One region of the Pseudomonas sp. NLJ1 genome, then DNA from elsewhere that is predicted to be linked to it. Evidence: riboswitches for the same ligand, from Rfam matches in the RefSeq annotation. Region 1 holds a riboswitch; each other region holds the start of a gene.

Region 1 (4,738 bases):
CATACTCACCTTTTCGCCCTTACGGCGAGTCACTTTTTGTCAAACGCGACAAAAAGTAACCAAAAAACGCTGCGCTCCCATCATCCGGCCCCTACGCTGCGCTCCGGGGTTCCCTCGCGCCGGTCTTGCTCCCGGGAGTACGCGCTGCAGGCCCCATCCATGGGGCCTCAGCGCTTGACGGGCATCCATGCCCGTCACCTCCCTCCGCAAGACCTCTGCTCGGCCTCCTGAAGTCGCGAAGATCAAGATCAAGATCAAAAGCAAAAGCAAAAGCAAAAGCAAGAGCAAGAGCAAGAGCAAGAGCAAGAGCAAGAGCAAGAGCAAGAGCAAGAGCAAGAGCAAGAGCAAGAGCAAGAGCAAGAGCAAGAGCAAGAGCGTGCAGGTCTGGTGGTGGCTCAATGTGCCAGTTGCAAGGTGGCGGGGCGGGCCCAAGAATCAGATTTAACACCTTTCTTGTAGGCCGTTTCCCAAAGATACTCCCAACGCCTATTCTCCGTTGCGCGTGCCAAATGCGGTCTCTAGTCTCGGCATGTCGTTGACCTTCAATGACCGGGTTAGCCGCCCGAAATCGTCAGACACCGCAGCCGTGCAATACCGAGCAATCGGCATTGGCGCCTCATGGCGGCTGTGCGTGGGGCACCTGCGGGTGCGCCGGGTGCCTGACGTCCCGGTCGGCTAACCCACGTACAGCTGCCACCATACTGTTTAGCCGCGGTCGGTGGTCGCTTCACTACGACAGGAGCCCTAAATGACCACCGAAGACACGAAATGCACAGTCGGCAAAACCATATTCTTTCAAGGTGAAAACCAGACCCACCCCCTGTTCCGCATCGAACCCGGCATCTCCTGCCAGAACGCCCGCGAACAAGCCTCGGAATTGATTGGCTATGCACGGGATCTGACCATCGACGGCCTGATGGAAGACAAGCCAAAGCTGATCTGGGCCGCGCACTACCTTTGTGCCTTGGGCAAAGCGCTGCTGGATGATGCCGAACTCGGCATGATGCGTTAGGACCTGAAGGGCGCGCAGGGGGCCGCATATAACTGAAAGATTTAGCAGGGGCTCTGTGGGAGCGGGCGCGCCCGCGAATACCGGCGTAGCCGGTGCCAGCCACCGCGTTGAATTCTTCGCGGGCACGCCCGCTCCCACAGAAGCCATATCGCGCTTGCGAAACGAGTTCCGGCCCCGGCCTGAGCCGAAGTTGCTTCAAGCCTGCTTGAGCAACAACGCCACCCCCGGAAAATACTGCCCCAGCTCGTTGTGCAACTTGCGATAGGCATACGGGAAGTACCAGGCGATGGCACAGGCAGTATGTTTCTGCAGGTCGTCGACCAGGTCCTGCAGTTCCTCGGGGCTGGCATGCTGGCCAGCCTTCCACGGGCTGATGAACAACGCCCCGGCCTTCAACTGGCTGGGGTAGGCCACCTGACGCGCGAGGGCAGCGGTCTGCTGCAGGGCGTCGGCCATGTCCAGCCGGGCGATTTTTGGCCAGCGCTGGCTGACACTGAGGTACAGCGCTTCATCGGCACTGCTTATCGACAGGTCGCAGCGCCCTTCATACTCGCCTTCGTCGCGCTGCTTCTTGCCGGCAAACTGCTGCAGCGCCGCCAGTTCGGCCTGCCACGCCGCTGCGGCAAGCAGGCCGGTATTGGCGGCTGCACCATGCCAATAAGGTGCTTCGGCATCGCCGGCAAACTGGTTGAAGCGGTCGATACAGTCGCCCCAGCGCTCCAGCGCCGGGGCGAGGAACTCCAGACGCGGGTTGTTGATGATCTGGCCTCGCATGCTGCGCTCTCCTGTTATCGTTGTTGTCGCGTTCAGCTGAAAGTAATGGCTATGTGATATCACTGTATTCAGTGTGGCACAACCAGGTGAATTGGCCATTACCCGGGCGATGCCTGTTCGACTGCAAAGCAGCCCGCTTCGATTGACGCTCCCGGTGCAACCCTCTAACCTTCGCGCGTGTTTCAGGTGTCCTGCCAGCCCCGTCTGGGCAGGGTGAAACTGGGAAGCCGGTGGGTGCCAGCATGGCGCGATTCCGGCGCTGCCCCCGCAACGGTAGGTGAGTCGCGGCCGCGCAGGGCCACTGGGTGCCAGCACCCGGGAAGGCGCGCAGGCTTGGGCCAAGGCCCGCTCACAAGCCCGGAGACCGGCCTGATACTGCCAACGGCATCACGGAGGGTGATGCGCGGTGCACCGTGGCGTACGGCCACGGCCCCTGCGCGTTCTCCGTCTGCCCGCCTTTTACCTGTCGCCGCGCGTTGCCGTGGCGCCAGCCAGCGGAGAACCCTGATGAGCGAATCCACCGAACGCGACGAACGCCACCTGGCGCGCATGCAGCGCAAGAAGGCGATCATCGACGAACGTATCGCCAATTCCCCCAACGAATGCGGCCTGCTGCTGGTGCTGACCGGCAATGGCAAGGGCAAGAGCAGCTCGGCCTTCGGTATGCTCGCTCGCGCCCTGGGCCATGGCATGCAGTGCGGTGTGGTGCAGTTCATCAAAGGCCGCAACAGCACCGGCGAGGAGCTGTTCTTCCGCCGCTTCCCCGAGCAGGTGCGCTACCACGTGATGGGCGAAGGCTTTACCTGGGAAACCCAGGACCGCCAGCGCGACATCGCCGCCGCCGAAGCGGCCTGGGCCGTGTCGCGCCAGTTGCTGCAAGACCCGAGCGTGCAGTTCGTGGTGCTCGATGAACTGAACATCGCCCTCAAGCACGGCTACCTCGACCTTGATCAGGTGCTGTCCGACATCCAGGCCCGCCCACCGATGCAGCATGTAATCGTCACTGGCCGTGCCGCGAAACCCGAGATGATCGAGCTGGCCGACACCGTGACCGAGATGGGCATGCTCAAGCACGCGTTCCAGGCCGGCATTCGTGCACAGAAGGGCGTGGAGCTGTGAGCCAGCCGCGCCATTGCCCCGCCGTACTGATCGCGGCACCGGCCTCTGGCCAGGGCAAGACCACCGTCACCGCCGCCCTGGCCCGCCTGCACCGCAACCTCGGGCGCAAGGTGCGGGTGTTCAAGTGCGGGCCCGACTTTCTCGACCCGATGATCCTCGAGCGGGCCAGCGGCGCGCCGGTGTATCAGCTCGACCTGTGGATGATCGGCGCCGAGGAAAGCCGCCGCCTGCTGTGGGAAGCCGCCGGCGAGGCCGACCTGATCCTGATCGAAGGGGTGATGGGGCTGTTCGACGGCACGCCGTCCAGCGCCGACCTGGCGCGCCACTTCGGCGTGCCGGTGCTGGCGGTGATCGATGGCACGGCCATGGCCCAGACCTTCGGCGCCCTGGCCTTGGGCCTGGCGCGCTACCAGGCGGACCTGCCATTTGCCGGTGTGCTGGCCAACCGGGTTGGCAGCCTGCGCCATGCGCAACTGCTGGAAGGCAGCCTGACCGAAGGCCTGCGCTGGTATGGGGGCTTGTCCCGCGAGCGCGGTATCGAGCTGCCCAGCCGCCACCTGGGGCTGGTCCAGGCCAGCGAACTGAACGACCTGGACGCGCGCCTGGATGCCGCTGCCGAGGCGCTTGGTGCCAGTTGCGATGCTGCCTTGCCGCCGCCAGTGGCCTTTGCCGAACCCGAACCGCAAGCCAGTGCTGCCTCGTTGACCGGTGTGCGCATTGGCGTGGCGCGGGACGAGGCCTTTGCCTTCACCTATGGCGCCAACCTCGACCTGCTGCGCAAGCTGGGGGCACAGCTGGAGTTTTTCTCGCCGCTGCATGACCGCGAGCTGCCAGCAGTGGACAGCCTGTACCTGCCGGGCGGTTATCCCGAACTGCACCATCACGCCCTGGCCGCCAATGCGCCGATGAGCGAGGCGATACGCGCCCATCACGCCTTGGGCAAACCGTTGCTGGCAGAGTGCGGCGGCATGCTGTACCTGCTCGATGCCCTGACTGACGTAGCCGGCGAGCGTGCCGAACTGCTCGGCCTGCTGCCCGGCGAAGCAACCATGCAGAAGCGCCTGGCAGCCCTGGCGCTGCAGGCGGTGGAACTACCGGAAGGCACCTTGCGCGGGCACACCTATCACCATTCGCTGACCAGTACCGCACTGGAGCCGATTGCCCGAGGCCTGAGCCCCAACGGCGGGCGTGGCAACGAAGCGGTGTACCGCCTGGGTCGGCTGACGGCTTCCTACGTGCACTTCTACTTCCCCTCCAACCCAGATGCGGCGGCGGCGCTGTTGCGACCATGAGCGAGCACGCCTACAGCGACGTCGAGCGCGCCGCGATCTACCGGGCCATCGGCGAACGCCGTGACATGCGCCACTTCGCCGGTGGCGAGGTAGCCCCGGAACTGCTGGGCCGCCTGTTGGCTGCCGCGCACCAGGCACCGAGCGTCGGGTTGATGCAGCCCTGGCGTTTCATCCGCATCACCCGGCGCGACCTGCGCACGCGCATCCAGGCATTGGTGGAAGCAGAGCGGGTACGTACCGCCGAAGCCTTGGGCGAACGCTCCGACGCCTTCATGAAACTGAAGGTGGAAGGCATCAACGACTGCGCCGAGCTGCTGGTGGCCGCCCTGATGGACAACCGCGAGCCGCATATCTTCGGCCGCCGCACTTTGCCCGAAATGGACCTGGCCTCGCTGGCCTGCGCCATCCAGAACCTGTGGCTGGCCGCCCGTGGCGAAGGCCTTGGCATGGGCTGGGTGTCGCTGTTCGACCCGCAGGCGCTGGCGGCGCTGCTGGGCATGCCGGCCGGGGCCAAGCCGGTCGCAGTGCTGTGCCTGGGGCC
Region 2 (4,738 bases), 760 kb from region 1:
GTTGGCGTTGCCACGGTAGAACGGTACGCTGCTGATCTCGACCCGCTGTGGCAGGCCTTTGAGGTTGGCGGAGGGGGCGCCGGCACAACCGGCCAGGCTGGCCGCTACCAGGCAGGCAGCCAGCAGCCGACGAGGGATGGTCTTGAAGGAAAGTTGCTGCATGGACACTCGCTTGCTTCAACGCCAGGCAGGCAGCGCCCGGCTCTGGCCAACGATCATAGGTCGGACAGCGGCGCGGGTATAGTCCGACACCGGCTAGTGCCAAATCGGACCAAGCGATAGACCTTTGGTCAATGGAACGTCACAGGCGAAGGGCTAGACTAAAGCAGTGTCTGGAGGGCCAGCGTCGGCGACCGAGCGCGGCCCATAGAGATGGAGGCACAAATGAGCCTGACCATGGCAATCCTCATGCTGGTGGGCATGTGGCTGAGCGTTGCAGCCGCCATGCTGTGGGGCGTACTGCGTATCGTGCGGCGTCATTCCCACCACCTGCCACCGCAGGCCCCCGCCAAGCCACAGCCTGTGCGCCGGGCGCGGCGGCATGCCGGGGTGCACTGATTTCAGAAGTTTCGAGGCCCATTCGCGGGTGAACCCGCTCCCACAAGATCCTCCACTGCTTTCAGAAGCGGCGAGTTATCTGTGGGAGCGGGTTCACCCGCGAACGGGGCGCAAGCGCCCCGCTTTTTTACATCAACCCTCTGCCGCCTCACGCTTCAAGCGCGCCCGACGGGCGAGGATGTTGAGGATCTCGATCGCCGTCGAGAAGGCCATGGCTGCGTACACATAACCCTTCGGTACATGGGCGCCAAAACCTTCGGCGATCAGCGTCATGCCGATCATGATCAGGAAGCCCAGGGCCAGCATCACCACGGTCGGGTTGTCGTTGATGAAGTTGGCCAACGGGTCGGCGGCCACCATCATGACGATCACGGCAGTGATAACGGCGATGATCATGATCGGCAGGTGCTCGGTCATGCCCACGGCGGTGATGATGCTGTCAACCGAGAACACGATGTCCAGCAACAGGATCTGGAAGATCGCCGCAGCAAAGCCCAGGGTAACCGTCGACGATACCTTGGCTTCTTCCTTGGCACCGTGCGGGTCGACGTTCTCGTGGATTTCCTTGGTCGCCTTCCACAGCAGGAACAGGCCACCGGCAATCAGGATCACGTCCTTCCAGGAGAAGGCATTGCCGAACACCTCGAACACCGGGTCGGTCAGCTGGACGATCCAGGCCACCGTGCTGAGCAAGGCCAGGCGCATGACCAAGGCCATGCTGATACCGATACGGCGCGCCTTGGAGCGATACTCCAGCGGCAGCTTGTTGGTCAGGATGGAGATGAAGATCAGGTTGTCGATGCCCAGTACGACTTCCATGGCCACCAGCGTAGCCAAGGCAACCCAGGCGGTAGGGCTAGCGACGAGTTCCAGCAAATATTCCATTGTTCAAATCCTGCAGCAGCGGTTGGGGGTCAGATTTCCTGGGTGTCTTCTTTCTTGTCGGCGTCCTTGGGCTTGTGCCCTTCGTTGCCGATGGCCTCGCTCAACGCCTGCTGTGCAGCCTTGTTGGTGTCGTCGATGGCCTGCTTGGCCGACTGTGCGGCCTGGTCGAGCATCTGCTGGGCGGATTTCTCGGCCTGCTCGCAACCGGCCAGGGTGAACAGGGCCAAGGCCAGCACCAGCGGCGTGCCGATGGATTTGAGTTGCAGCATGGGTTCCTCGCTTTCATATTCCGGCGGCGCGCACGGCGCCTGATGGAGCCGCATTCTAAAGAGCGTAATACATCAGGAAAATTCGTTTTTTCAGCGGTTATACTTCGGGTTTTACGAATCCGGAAACATACCGATGCTCAACTATCGGCAGTTGCACTACTTCTGGGCCGTGGCCAAGACCGGCAGCATCGCCCGCGCCAGCGAACAGTTGAACCTCACCCCGCAAACCATCAGCGGGCAGATCAGCCTGTTCGAACAGACCTACGGCCTGGAGTTGTTCCAGCGCGTGGGGCGCCAGCTGGAGCTGACCGAAACAGGGCGCCAGACGCTGATCTATGCCGAGCAGATGTTCCAGCTGGGTAGCGAGCTGGAGGCCATGCTGCGGGCCGGTCCGCAGGAACAGATCCTGTTCCGCGTGGGTGTGGCGGACGTGGTGCCCAAGTCCATCGTCTACCGCCTGCTGGCACCGACCATGGAGCTGGACGAGGTGCTGCGCATCAACTGCCGCGAAGACAAGCTCGAACGGCTGCTGGCCGACCTGGCGATCCAGCGCCTGGACCTGGTGATTTCCGACAGCCCCATGCCCAGCCACCTGGACATCAAAGGTTATAGCCAGAAACTGGGGGAATGCGGGTTGAGCTTCTTCGCCACCCTGGCGCTGGCACAACGCCTGGAAGGCCCCTTCCCCGCCTGCCTGCAGGATGCGCCATTGCTTATCCCCGGGCAGGAAACCGTGGTACGCAGCCGCCTGCTGCGCTGGCTGGGTGAACAGCAGGTGCAGCCACGGATCGTGGGCGAGTTCGATGACAGTGCCTTGATGCAGGCATTCGGGCAGTCGGGCAGCGGCATCTTCGTAGCGCCCAGCGTGATCGCCGAGGAAGTGTGCCGCCAGTACGGCGTGGAGCTGATCGGGCAGACCGACGCGGTGCACGAGTCGTTCTATGCCATTTCGGTAGAACGCAAGGTCAAGCACCCGGGGATCGTGGCGATTACCGAGGGGGCGCGACGGGAGTTGTTTCATTGGTAGAGGGCAGATTTGACGCCCCCGCATTTCAATGGTCATATGCCTGCCAGTTTCAGGTGCCCTGCGCCGCCGCGCGCAGGGTGAAACGGGAAGCCGGTGCGTCGTGTTACCCCACGACAAGTCCGGCGCTGCCCCCGCAACGGTAAGCGAGCGAACCCTTCGAGATACCACTGTGCACCTGCATGGGAAGGTGAAGGTTTCATGCCCCTCGCAAGCCCGGAGACCGGCCTGGAGCTTCACTTGGCAACCCGCGGTGGGCGGGCGCAGGCCGGTATCGGTGCGCGCGCCTGCGTGCACGGTGTGCCTTTGCGTGTTTTCCACCGGGATCCATTCATTCCTGCAGTAGTGGAACGACATGTCCCGTATCTTCAAGCTTCACCCCCTGGCGGCCTGCCTGGCCGTTTCCCTGCCGGCCCTGGCCGATGACCTCGACCGACAACCATTGGCCCTGCCCTCAACGGCCATCACCGACACCTTCGACAGCCACGCCATCGACCTGGCCACCCCGACCCAGGCTGGCTCGCGCCTGGGCCTGAGCGCCCTGGAGACACCGGCCAGCACCAGTAGCATCAGCGCCGAGGAGATCCAGCAGCGCAACAACCTCACCGTGCAGGACGCGGTGACCCGCTCACCGGGCATCAGCTACATCGGCTCCCCGGGCGACGGCGGCACGGGCCTGTCCGCCCGCGGCTTTACCGGGCACAACTCGGTGATGACCTTGTTCGACGGCGCACGCCTGTACACTGGTGCCGGCACCCAGACGTTCCCGATCGACCCGTGGATGGTCGAGCGCATCGATGTGATTCGCGGCCCGGCCTCGGTGCTGTATGGCGAAGGGGCCACCGGTGCGGTGGTCAACGTGGTCCCGAAAAAGCCGTTTGCCGGCGAGGTGCGCAACCACCTGCGCCTGGGCTACGGTTCGTGGGACCGCCAGCAGCTCGGCCTGGACAGCGGCGGCAGCCTTGGCGAGCGCCTGAGCTACCGCCTGGCCCTGAACCAGCAAGCCGGTAACGGCTGGGTCGACCGCACGCCGTCGCGCAGCCTGGCGTTGAGCGCCGCACTGCGCTTCGATGCCAGCGACGACCTCAGCTTCACCCTCGCCCACGACCGTGGCGATGCGCAGCCTGCCAACTATTACGGCACCCCGCTGATCGACGGCCGCTACCGCAGCAGCCTGCGCGACAAGAACTACAACGTGCAGAACGACGTGCAGCATTACGTCGATGAATGGACCCGCCTGAACACCGACTGGACGTTGAACGACCACCTCAGCGCCAGCAACCAGCTGTACTACATCAAGAGCCGCCGTCACTGGCGCAATGCCGAGGACTACAGCTGGGATGCAGGGCGCCAGCAACTGCTGCGTGGCAGCTACCTGCAGATCAAGCACAACCAGGAACAGTTCGGCGATCGCCAGGCCTTCACCCTCGACCACACACTGTTCGGTCTGGCCAGCAAGACCGTGGTCGGCGCCGAGTACAACAAGGTCCGCTTCAACGTCGACAGCAACGCGCCCTACAACGATGTGGGCGGCGACTACGTCGACCCGTGGCAACCGCAACCAGGTTGGTTCCACAGCGCCTCGCCACTGCGCCCGCAAACCCTGTCCAGCACCCACACCTTTGCCCTGTTCGCCGAAAACCGTCTGCAGTTGAGCGATCGCCTGTCACTGGTCACCGGTGTACGCCGCGACCAGAACCACATCGTCCAGGAGAGGCTGACCACCGACAGCCACAGCGACCGTAGCCTGCGAGGGGGCAACTGGCGCGCAGGGCTGGTGTTTGCGGTCAGCGAAGACCTGTCGCTGTATGGCCAGTACTCCACCAGCGAGGACGGGGTCGACAACCTCATCAGCCTCAGTGCCAACCAGATGCACTACGACCTGACCGAGGCCAGGCAGACCGAGGTGGGCCTCAAGCAGCGCTTCTGGGAGGGGCGTGGCGAATGGACATTGGCGGCCTACCACATCGTCAAGAAGAAGCTGCTGGTGGATGACCCGCTC
Region 3 (4,738 bases), 760 kb from region 1:
ATTTAGTTATAAGATAACGTTTCAGTTGACATCGATTCCTAACAGCGACCTCCCATGACAAGCGCCAGCGCCACCCCCACCCTGCTCACCCAGCGCCTGCAGAGCATCGATGCCCTGCGCGGCCTGGTGATCCTGTTCATGCTCCTGGACCACGTCCGTGAAACCTTCTTTCTGCACCGCCAGGTCAGCGACCCTATGGCCATCGACGCCACCGAGCCGTCGCTGTTCTTCAGCCGCACCCTGGCCCACCTGTGCGCGCCGGTGTTCGTCATGCTGACCGGCCTGTCGGCCTGGCTGTACGGCGAGAAACACCAGGGCCGCAGCGATGTCGCGGCGTTCCTGTTCAAGCGCGGGCTGTTCCTGGTGGCGCTGGAATTCACCCTGGTCAACTTCGCGTGGACCTTCCAGCTGCCACCCAGCGTCATCTACCTGCAAGTGATCTGGGCCATCGGCGTGAGCATGATCGCCCTGTCGCTGCTGGTGTGGCTGCCACGTGCCGCCCTGATCGCCCTGGGCGCAATCATCATCGCCGGCCACAACCTGCTCGATGGCCTGCACTTTGGCGCCGAATCCGCCCTGCATGTGCCGTGGGCAATCCTGCATGACCGGGGCTGGCTGGAGTTCTCCGAAAGCCTGCGCCTGCGCACCTCCTACCCGGTACTGCCGTGGATCGGCGTCATCGCCCTAGGCTACGGCCTGGGCCCCTGGTTCGCCCGTGGCAGCGAGGCCGGCCAACGCCAGCATCGCCTGCTGCTGGCCGGGCTGATCGCGCTGCTGGGCTTTGTCGTGCTGCGCCTGGTCAACGGCTACGGCGAGGCGCCGTGGAGCACTTACCCGAGCGTCACGCAAACCCTGATGAGCTTCTTGAACATCACCAAGTACCCGCCGTCGCTGCTGTTCCTGGCGCTGACCCTGGGCTGTGGCCTGATGTTGCTGCGCGCCTTCGAACGTGCCGGCCAGGCCCGCTGGATCAGTGCCCTGGCGGTGTTCGGTGCGGCACCGATGTTCTTCTACCTGCTGCACCTGTATGTGCTGAAGCTGCTGTATCTGGCCAGCCTGGCGCTGTTCGGCCGCAACCATGGTGACTACTTCGGCTTCGACGGCATTGCCGCGGTGTGGCTGGCGGCAGTGCTGCTCGCGGTTTCGCTGTACCTGCCGGTGCGCTGGTTCGCCCGCCTGAAGGCGCGGCGGCGCGACATCACCTGGCTGAAGTACTTCTGAAAAGCGTTTTCACCCGGCGGCACGATGGTCTACCATGCCGGCCGCCGGTTTCCACCACGGAAACAATAGGGAATCCCAGGCCCGCCAATTCGGGCCAAACGGAACTGCCCCCGCAACTGTAGGTGCCGAGCCTGCTCCATCGATGCCACTGGGCCACGAACCCGGGAAGGCCGGAGCCAGGCGATGACGCACCAGTCAGGAGACCTGCCGGCCTACATTCACCAACCGGCGGGGTGTCCGGGATTGGCCATCAGTGTTGCCCCTTCGGCCAGCGGGGGCTCGGCGATGCCTGTCCGTGCGTTCCTCACCCGAACTGTCCGATAGGAGATCGCCCAGCATGCTGCCCCGTTTTGCCACCCTGCTCGCCGGCCTGGGCCTCACCGGCCTGGCCCAGGCTGCTGCCACCCATTACCCGCTGACGCTGGACAACTGCGGCAAGCCGCAAACCTTCGCCCAGGCGCCGCAACGCACGGTCACCATTGGCCAGGCCAGTACCGAGCTGCTCTACGCGCTGGGGCTGGGCGACAAACTGGCTGCCACCTCGCTGTGGTTCAACAACGTGCTGCCCGAGTACCAGGTGCAGAACGCCAAGGTGCCGCGCCTGGCCGACAACGAGCCCAGCTTCGAGGCGGTAGTGGGCAAGCGCCCGCAACTGGTGACAGTGCAGTTCGAATGGATGGTCGGTGCCCAGGGCGTGGTCGGCACCCGCGAGCAGTTCGATGAACTGGGCATCCCCACCTACCTGCTGCCGTCAGACTGCGAAGGCAAGGACAACCTGGTGGGCGCCGATGGCACCCGCCTGCAGGCGTTCCAGGTCGACACCATCTACAAGAGCGTCAGCCAGCTGGCGGCAATCTTCGACGTGCAGGACCGTGGCTCGGCCCTGAATGCCGAGCTCCAAGGCCGCCTGGACAGTGCCAGGGCGCAACTGGCCGGCAAGGACCTGTCCGCCACCTCGGCGCTGTTCTGGTTCTCCAGCGCCGACCTGCACATCGACCCCTACGTGGCGGGCCGCCAGGGGGTCGCCGACTTCATGCTGCGTACCCTCGGCGTGCGCAACGTGGTCGAGTCCAGCGAAGAGTGGCCGACCGTAGGCTGGGAAACCCTGGCCAAGGCCAACCCCTCGTGGCTGATCATTGCCCGCATGGACCGCCGCCGCTACCCCGCCGATGACTACCAGAAGAAGCTGGCATTCCTGCGTAGCGACCCGGTAACGCGCAACATGGACGCGGTGAAGCACGATCGCATCGTCATCCTCGACGCCGACGCCATGCAGGCCGGCATTCGCTTGTTCAGCGGCGTGCAGACGCTGGCCGCCGCCTTCGCCAGCGGCAAAGCAGCCCAATGATGATGCGCCTGCTACCCTGCATCGCCGTTGCCCTGGCCGCCCTGTTGGCAGCCCTGCTGGCCGGCACTGCCATCGGTGAAACCAACCTGGCGCCCGGCGTGGTCGGCCAGGTGCTGGCCAACCACCTGTGGCAGGCCGGCTATCCGGTCGACCTGATCGACGCCGGCATCGTCTGGAACTACCGCCTGCCCCGCACCCTGGTCGCTGCGGCCTGCGGCGCAGGCCTTGCCACCTGCGGCGTGATCCTGCAGGCACTGTTGCGCAATCCGTTGGCCGAGCCTTACCTGCTGGGGTTGTCTGCAGGCGCCTCGACCGGTGCGGTGCTGGTCGGCCTGCTGGGCTTCGGCAGCCTGGCGCTGAGCATGTCCGGCGGCGCCTTCATCGGCGCCCTGGCAGCGTTCGCTCTGGTACTGGTGCTGTCCAGGGCAGCCGGCCCCAGCAACAACAACGCCCAGGTGATCCTTGCCGGGATCGCCGGCTCGCAACTGTTCAACGCCCTTACCGCCTTCCTCATCACCATGTCGGCTACTGCCGAGCAGGCGCGCGGCATCCTGTTCTGGCTGCTGGGCAACCTCAGTGGCGTACGTTGGCCTTCGGTGTGGCTGGCCGTGCCAGTTGTACTGTTCGGGCTGTTGGTGTGCCTGTGGCATCGCCGTGCCCTGGATGCCTTCACCTTCGGTGCCGACTCGGCGGCGTCGCTGGGCATCCCGGTGCGGCGTACCCAGTTGCTGCTGATCAGCTGCGCGGCACTGGTGACCGCCGTGATGGTGTCCGTCGTCGGCGCCATCGGTTTTGTCGGGCTGGTGATCCCCCATGCCCTGCGCCTGCTGCTCGGCCCCGGGCACAGCCGCCTGCTGCCCGCCAGCGCACTGGGCGGGGCCCTGTTCCTGATTGCCGCCGACATCCTGTCGCGCACCTTGATCCCTGGCCAGGTGATCCCCGTTGGCGTGGTCACCGCGCTGCTTGGCGCACCGGTCTTCGCGCTGATCCTGGTCAGCCGCCGGGGGCACCCATGACGGTCATGACGGCGGTACGGATGGCCCCCTTGAGTTGCCACGACCTGGGGCTGCAACTGGCCGGCAACACCGTGCTCAGCGCTATCGAGCTGAGCGTTGTCGCCGGTGAAACCCTGGGCATCGTCGGCCCCAACGGCTCGGGCAAATCCTCGCTGCTGAAAGTGCTGGCCGGGCTGCGCAAGCCAGGCAGCGGCAGCGTGCAGTTGCAGGGCGAACCGCTGGCACGGTTGCCCCGCCGCCGTGTCGCCCAGGCCCTGGCGCTGGTCGAACAGCAGGCCGACACCCTCGATGCGATCAGCGTGTTCGACGCCGTTGCCCTGGGCCGCACACCCTGGCTGTCGGCGCTGGCGCCATTCTCCCGGGAAGACCACGCAATCGTCGAGCAGGCCCTGGCCGACCTCGATGCCCTGCACCTGCGCGCACGCCTGTGGGGGTCGCTGTCCGGTGGCGAGCGCCAGCGCGTGCACATCGCCCGTGCCCTGGCACAGCGGCCGCAGGTGCTGCTGCTGGACGAGCCGACCAACCACCTGGATATCCAGCACCAGCTGAGCCTGTTGCAACAGGTGCAGGCCCTGCCGGTGACCAGCCTGGTGGCCCTGCACGACCTCAACCAGGCGCTCACCTGCGACCGCGTGGCGGTGCTCGACAAGGGCCGCCTGGTCGCCTTGGGCAAACCGCTCGAGGTGCTCACCCCCGAGCGCCTGCTGAACACCTTCGGCGTGCACGCCCACTACCTCATCGACCCCTTCGACGGCGCGCGCATCCTGCGTTTTCGCGCCCCCTGAACAGGAAGTTCTGCCCATGCCGCGCCCTGTCGCCCTGCTGCTTGCCAGCGCCCTGCTCGCGCCCCCAGCGCTGGCCGACTCCGCCCAGTCGCAAAGCAACGGTTTTGTCGAAGATGGCCGCTGGAGCCTGCTCAACCGCAGCGTATTCGACCAACGCGACTACAAGCATGGCGGGCGCAACAGTGCCGGGCGCAACGCTTACAAGCCGCGCAATGAACGCAGCGGCAAGGCCGAGGAATGGGCCTATGGCCTTATGGGTACCTTCCGGTCCGGTTTCACCCAGGGGCTGATCGGTGTCGGGGTCGACGCCCACGCCTACCTGGGTGTGCAACTCGACAGCGGCGGCGGGCGCGTGGGCAAGGCACGCT
Region 4 (4,738 bases), 1.8 Mb from region 1:
ATCCTGGGGCCGCTTCGCAGCCCTTTCGCGACACAAGGCCGCTCCTACAGGGACGGCGCTGGTTTCAGGCATGCGCTGTACCTGTGGGAGCGGCTTTAGCCGCGAACACCGGCGCAGCCGGTGCCATCCGAAGTTGACCGGGTCAGCCGAAAAAAAACGGGGCATGCCATCGCTGGCATGCCCCGTCCTTCAAACCGCTAAAGCGCCTCAGGCGACCTTGACGATCCAGCCAGCCGGTGCTTCCACATCACCGCTCTGGATACCGGTCAGCTCGTTGTAGAGCTTCTGGGTAACCGGGCCGACCTTTTCCAGGTCGTGGAATACATGCAGCTTGCCGTTGTACTCGATGCCGCCGATCGGTGTGATCACCGCAGCGGTACCGCAGGCGCCGGCTTCGATGAAGCGGTCCAGCTTGTTGATTTCCACATCGCCTTCGATCACGGTCAGGCCCAGGCGCGATTGCGCCAGTTCCATCAGCGACAGGCGAGTGATACCTGGCAGCACCGAAGCCGATTTCGGGGTGACGAACTCGTTGTTGGCGGTGATGCCGAAGAAGTTGGCCGAACCGACTTCCTCGATCTTGGTGTGGGTCAGCGGGTCGAGGTAGATGGCGTCGGCGAAGTTGGCCTTCTTCGCTTCTGCACCCGGTTGCAGGCTGGCGGCATAGTTGCCACCGACCTTGGCCGCGCCGGTGCCTTGGGGAGCCGCGCGGTCGAAGCTGGAGATCTGGAAGTTGTGCGGCTTCATGCCGCCCTTGAAGTACGAGCCAACCGGGATGGCGAAGATCGAGAAGATGAACTCGGGGGCGGTGCGCACGCCAATGTTGTCACCGGTGCCGATCACGAACGGACGCAGGTAGAGGGCGCCTTTGCCATGCGGTGGTACGAACTTCTCGTTGGCCTTGACCACTTGCTTGCACGCCTCGATGAACACATCGGTCGGCACCTGCGGCATCAGCAGGCGGGCGCAGCTGCGCTGCATGCGGGCGGCGTTCTGGTCCGGGCGGAACAGGTTGATCGAACCGTCCTTGCAACGGTAGGCCTTGAGGCCTTCGAAGCACTGCTGGCCGTAGTGCAGGGCCGTGGAGCCTTCACTGATGTGCAGTACGTTGTCTTCGGTCAGGGTGCCTTTGTCCCACTCGCCATTGCGCCATACGGACAGGTAGCGTTTGTCGGTCTTGATGTAGTCGAAACCGAGCTTGTCCCAATTAATGCTTTCGTTGCTCATGACACCCTCATTGTCTTGCAAGTGCCCGATTGCTCGGGCTGCTGTTATATGCGCACCACGCCACCATAATACATCCGTGGCAGATCGGGAACGGCCAGTCACGAATTGATAGCCTGCAATGCATTCATTGCAGCTTCTACAGGTGCAGGTACTCGTCCAGCGCCAGCTGGTCGAGCAGTACCTGGTCGTGGGACGCCACCACCAGCGCCCCGCGAAACTGCCCGAGCATGTGTTCCAGTGCGGCCAGCGACGGCAGGTCCAGGTGGTTGCCGGGTTCGTCCAGCAGCAACAGGTCGAGTGGCCGTTCGCGGTACAGCACGGCGGCCAGTGCTGCCTTCATCCGCTCACCGCCGCTTAGCAGGCCGCTGGGCAGTTCGATGCGGGCCGCATCCAGGCCCAGTTGTGCCAGGCGGCTGCGCAAGTCGCCCTGGGCCAGTGTCGGGTTTGCCTGGCGCAGGTGATCGAGCACGCTGGTGTGGCCTGGTAGTGCGCTGCAGTTCGCGCGCCTGGCGTTGCTGCTGCTGTTTCAGCCTGGCAAGTTGCTGTTGGGCCAGCGCCGTCTGGCTGGCTTTCTGGGCCGAATAGAAGCTGTAGTTGCCGCCATAGGCCTGCAAGCCCAGGCTGGTTCCACGAGTGCGCCGCGGGCCCTGTGGGAGCGGGTTCACCCGCGAAACAGGCGACGCGGTGGATGGCACGGGCTTCGCCCGTGTTCGCGGGTGAACCCGCTCCCACATTGCCGGCGGCACCCTTAAGGTGTGCGCTGGACCTGTAGGACCGCGCATGCCCCTGGTTCAGCGCCCCATCAAGCGCTTGCTCCAGTCACCCCCGTGGCTCTGCTGGCAAGCCTCTTCACTGTCAAACCGCACATGCCAGGCCGGATGATCCAGCTGAATGCCGGCCTGCTCCAGTGCAAGGCCCGTCAGCGCCAGCATGCGCACCTTCGCGTCGCCCGCCACGGCGGCGGCCTTGTCGGCCTCTCGCTCGAACACCCAGGTAATACGCAGGCTGGCCGGAAAATCCTCGGGCGCGAGACGGTGGGTAAGCCAGCTGAAACCGACGATCTCGGCCTTGGCGGTTTCGCAGGCTTCGGTCAGGCAAACCACCAGTTCACGCTCCAGGCGTGCCATATCGCGCTTGTTCAGGGGTTTCACCGGTGGGCCTCGCTGCTCAAAGCCACCACTGTAACGCAGTTGCGCCACTTGTTGTCGGCCAGCCCGACAGCAATGGTTGACCACCCGCCAGCCACTGCGTAGCCTTGCCACTTCGAGGTTCTTCGGCCAGGCCGAAGCTAAGACGGGAACGCGGTACAAGCCGCGGCTGCCCCCGCAACTGTAAGCACCGACAACGGATCGACACAGCCACTGCGCCCGCGCGCGGGAAGGCGTCATCCCGCCAGCCTGCTGCACCAGCGGGCACATGGAACGGTGCGAGCCAGGAGACCTGCCTCGTCACGTTTTCGACTTTCAACCGGGCGGGGTGATCCGGTGGCGAACAAGCCCGGCCGGCATGGCCCGCGGCTGTCGTCCTGCATGCCCGCGCCAATCTGCCAAGGGCAATGCGACATGAAAACACTGGCCAAGCTCCCCGTCACCATCGTCACCGGCTTCCTCGGCTCGGGCAAGACTACCTTGCTGCGCCACATGCTCGACAACGCCCAGGGCCGCCGCATTGCGGTGATCGTCAACGAGTTCGGCGAGTTGGGCATCGATGGCGAAATCCTCAAGCAGTGCAGCATCGGTTGCACCGAAGAAGAAGCCAGCGGCCGCGTCTACGAGCTGGCCAACGGCTGCCTGTGCTGCACCGTGCAGGAAGAGTTCTTCCCGGTGATGCGCGAGCTGGTGGCACGCCGTGGCGACCTGGACCATATCCTCATCGAAACCAGCGGCCTGGCCCTGCCCAAACCGCTGGTACAAGCCTTCCAGTGGCCGGAAATCCGCAATGCCTGCACCGTCGACGCGGTGATCACCGTGGTCGACAGCCCGGCCGTGGCCGCCGGCACTTTCGCCGCCTACCCGGACCAGGTCGATGCCCAACGCAAGCTCGACCCCAACCTGGACCACGAATCACCGCTGCACGAACTGTTCGCCGACCAGCTGGCCAGCGCCGACCTGGTGGTGCTGAACAAAGCCGACCTGATCGACGCCGAAGGGCTGGCCAAGGTCCGCGCCGAGGTGGCTGAAGAGCTGCCGCCGGCGGTCAAGGTGATCGAAGCCAGCAGCGGTAAGCTGCCGCTGGAGGTGCTGCTGGGCGTGGGCGCCGAGTCCGAGGCGCACATCGATGGCCGCCGTACCCACCATGATTCGCACCATGACGGCGATGACCATGACGATCATGACCACGACGCCTTCGACTCCATCTCCATCGACCTGCCAGAAGCCGACGAAAGCCTGCTGCTCGACGCCCTGACCCAGCTGGTGGTGGAGTTCGGCATCCTGCGCGCAAAAGGCTTCGCGGCCATCCCCGGCAAGCCGATGCGCCTGCTGGTGCAAGGCGTGGGTACCCGTTTCGACAAGCACTTCGACCGCGCCTGGCGCGCCGACGAGCCGCGCATCACCCGCCTGGTGCTGATCGGCCAGGACCTCGATGCCGCCCAGCTGGAAGCGCGCCTGCGCCAGGCCCTGGGCGCCTGACCCATGCACCTGCTGCGGACCCAGCCCGGCGGCTTCGTGCCGGATGACAGCATTGCCGACCTCGGCCAGACGCCCGCCGAGCTGGTGATTCTCTGCAGCGGCGATTCGCACCTGGCATTGCTCGCCGACACCGCCGAGCAATTGCCCGACGATTACCCCAGCCTGCGCCTGGCCAACCCGATGCAGGTACAGAACCATGCCTCGGTCGACCTGTATGTCGACCAGGTACTGCGCCATGCCAAGGTCATCCTGGTGTCGCTGCACGGTGGCGCAGGCTACTGGCGCTATGGCGTCGAGCAACTGGTCGAGCTGGCCGGCCGTGGCGTGCAGCTGATCCTGGTGCCGGGCGACGACCGTCCGGACCCGGAGCTGACCAGCCTGGGCAATGTCAGCAGCGAGCAGGCCGAACGCCTCTGGCACTACCTGCGCCAGGGCGGCAAGGCCAACGCCATCAACCTGTTCAACTGCCTGGCCAGCCAGTGGCTGGGCCGCGACTATGCCTGGGACGAGCCGCAGCCTTTGCCGCGCACCGCCGTGTATCACCCGGCCAAGGGCAGCGCCACGCTGGAGGACTGGTACCCGCAGTGGCACCCCGAACAGCCGGTGGCGCCGCTGCTGTTCTACCGCTCCCATCTGCAGGCGGCCAACACCGCGTTCATCGATGTGTTCTGCCAGCGCCTGCAGGCCGCCGGGCTCAACCCGTTGCCGATCGCCGTGGCCAGCCTCAAGGAAAGCGCCTGCCTGGAGCAGGTCGAAGCCTGGCTGGACGAGGTGGGTGCCGAAGTGCTGGTCAACACCACCGGCTTTGCCCTGTCCAGCCCCGAGCGCCCCAACCTGCGCCCGTTCCGTCGCGATATCCCGGTACTGCAGGCCATCTGCGC

The links. Region 1 has a riboswitch for cobalamin ahead of cobO (cob(I)yrinic acid a,c-diamide adenosyltransferase). Riboswitches for the same ligand answer to the same signal wherever they lie in the genome.
Region 2: linked by a shared signal. The riboswitch ahead of R9B85_RS22050 (TonB-dependent receptor) and the one ahead of cobO (cob(I)yrinic acid a,c-diamide adenosyltransferase) in region 1 are both predicted to bind cobalamin.
Region 3: linked by a shared signal. The riboswitch ahead of R9B85_RS22040 (ABC transporter substrate-binding protein) and the one ahead of cobO (cob(I)yrinic acid a,c-diamide adenosyltransferase) in region 1 are both predicted to bind cobalamin.
Region 4: linked by a shared signal. The riboswitch ahead of cobW (cobalamin biosynthesis protein CobW) and the one ahead of cobO (cob(I)yrinic acid a,c-diamide adenosyltransferase) in region 1 are both predicted to bind cobalamin.

Annotation. Positions count from the first base shown of each region.
Region 1 covers NZ_CP137735.1:4,119,844-4,124,581, forward strand. Annotated here, with positions in the region: gene R9B85_RS18690 (hypothetical protein) at 188-445, shown strand; gene R9B85_RS18695 (DUF3077 domain-containing protein) at 749-1,012, shown strand; gene R9B85_RS18700 (hypothetical protein) at 1,208-1,786, opposite strand; cobalamin riboswitch at 1,954-2,173, shown strand; gene cobO (cob(I)yrinic acid a,c-diamide adenosyltransferase) at 2,294-2,905, shown strand; gene R9B85_RS18710 (cobyrinate a,c-diamide synthase) at 2,902-4,197, shown strand; gene bluB (5,6-dimethylbenzimidazole synthase) at 4,194-4,738, shown strand, end outside.
Region 2 covers NZ_CP137735.1:4,880,380-4,885,117, reverse strand. Annotated here, with positions in the region: gene R9B85_RS22075 (peptidase C39 family protein) at 1-162, opposite strand, end outside; gene R9B85_RS22070 (hypothetical protein) at 385-558, shown strand; gene R9B85_RS22065 (TerC family protein) at 691-1,443, opposite strand; gene R9B85_RS22060 (hypothetical protein) at 1,473-1,712, opposite strand; gene nhaR (transcriptional activator NhaR) at 1,846-2,739, shown strand; cobalamin riboswitch at 2,774-2,982, shown strand; gene R9B85_RS22050 (TonB-dependent receptor) at 3,092-4,738, shown strand, end outside.
Region 3 covers NZ_CP137735.1:4,875,013-4,879,750, reverse strand. Annotated here, with positions in the region: gene R9B85_RS22045 (DUF1624 domain-containing protein) at 55-1,221, shown strand; cobalamin riboswitch at 1,250-1,447, shown strand; gene R9B85_RS22040 (ABC transporter substrate-binding protein) at 1,559-2,569, shown strand; gene R9B85_RS22035 (FecCD family ABC transporter permease) at 2,569-3,585, shown strand; gene R9B85_RS22030 (ABC transporter ATP-binding protein) at 3,582-4,370, shown strand; gene R9B85_RS22025 (OprD family porin) at 4,387-4,738, shown strand, end outside.
Region 4 covers NZ_CP137735.1:291,561-296,298, reverse strand. Annotated here, with positions in the region: gene R9B85_RS01310 (branched-chain amino acid aminotransferase) at 208-1,227, opposite strand; partial or broken gene R9B85_RS01305 (AAA family ATPase) at 1,364-1,853, opposite strand; gene R9B85_RS01300 (hypothetical protein) at 2,019-2,378, opposite strand; cobalamin riboswitch at 2,477-2,689, shown strand; gene cobW (cobalamin biosynthesis protein CobW) at 2,790-3,857, shown strand; gene cobN (cobaltochelatase subunit CobN) at 3,861-4,738, shown strand, end outside.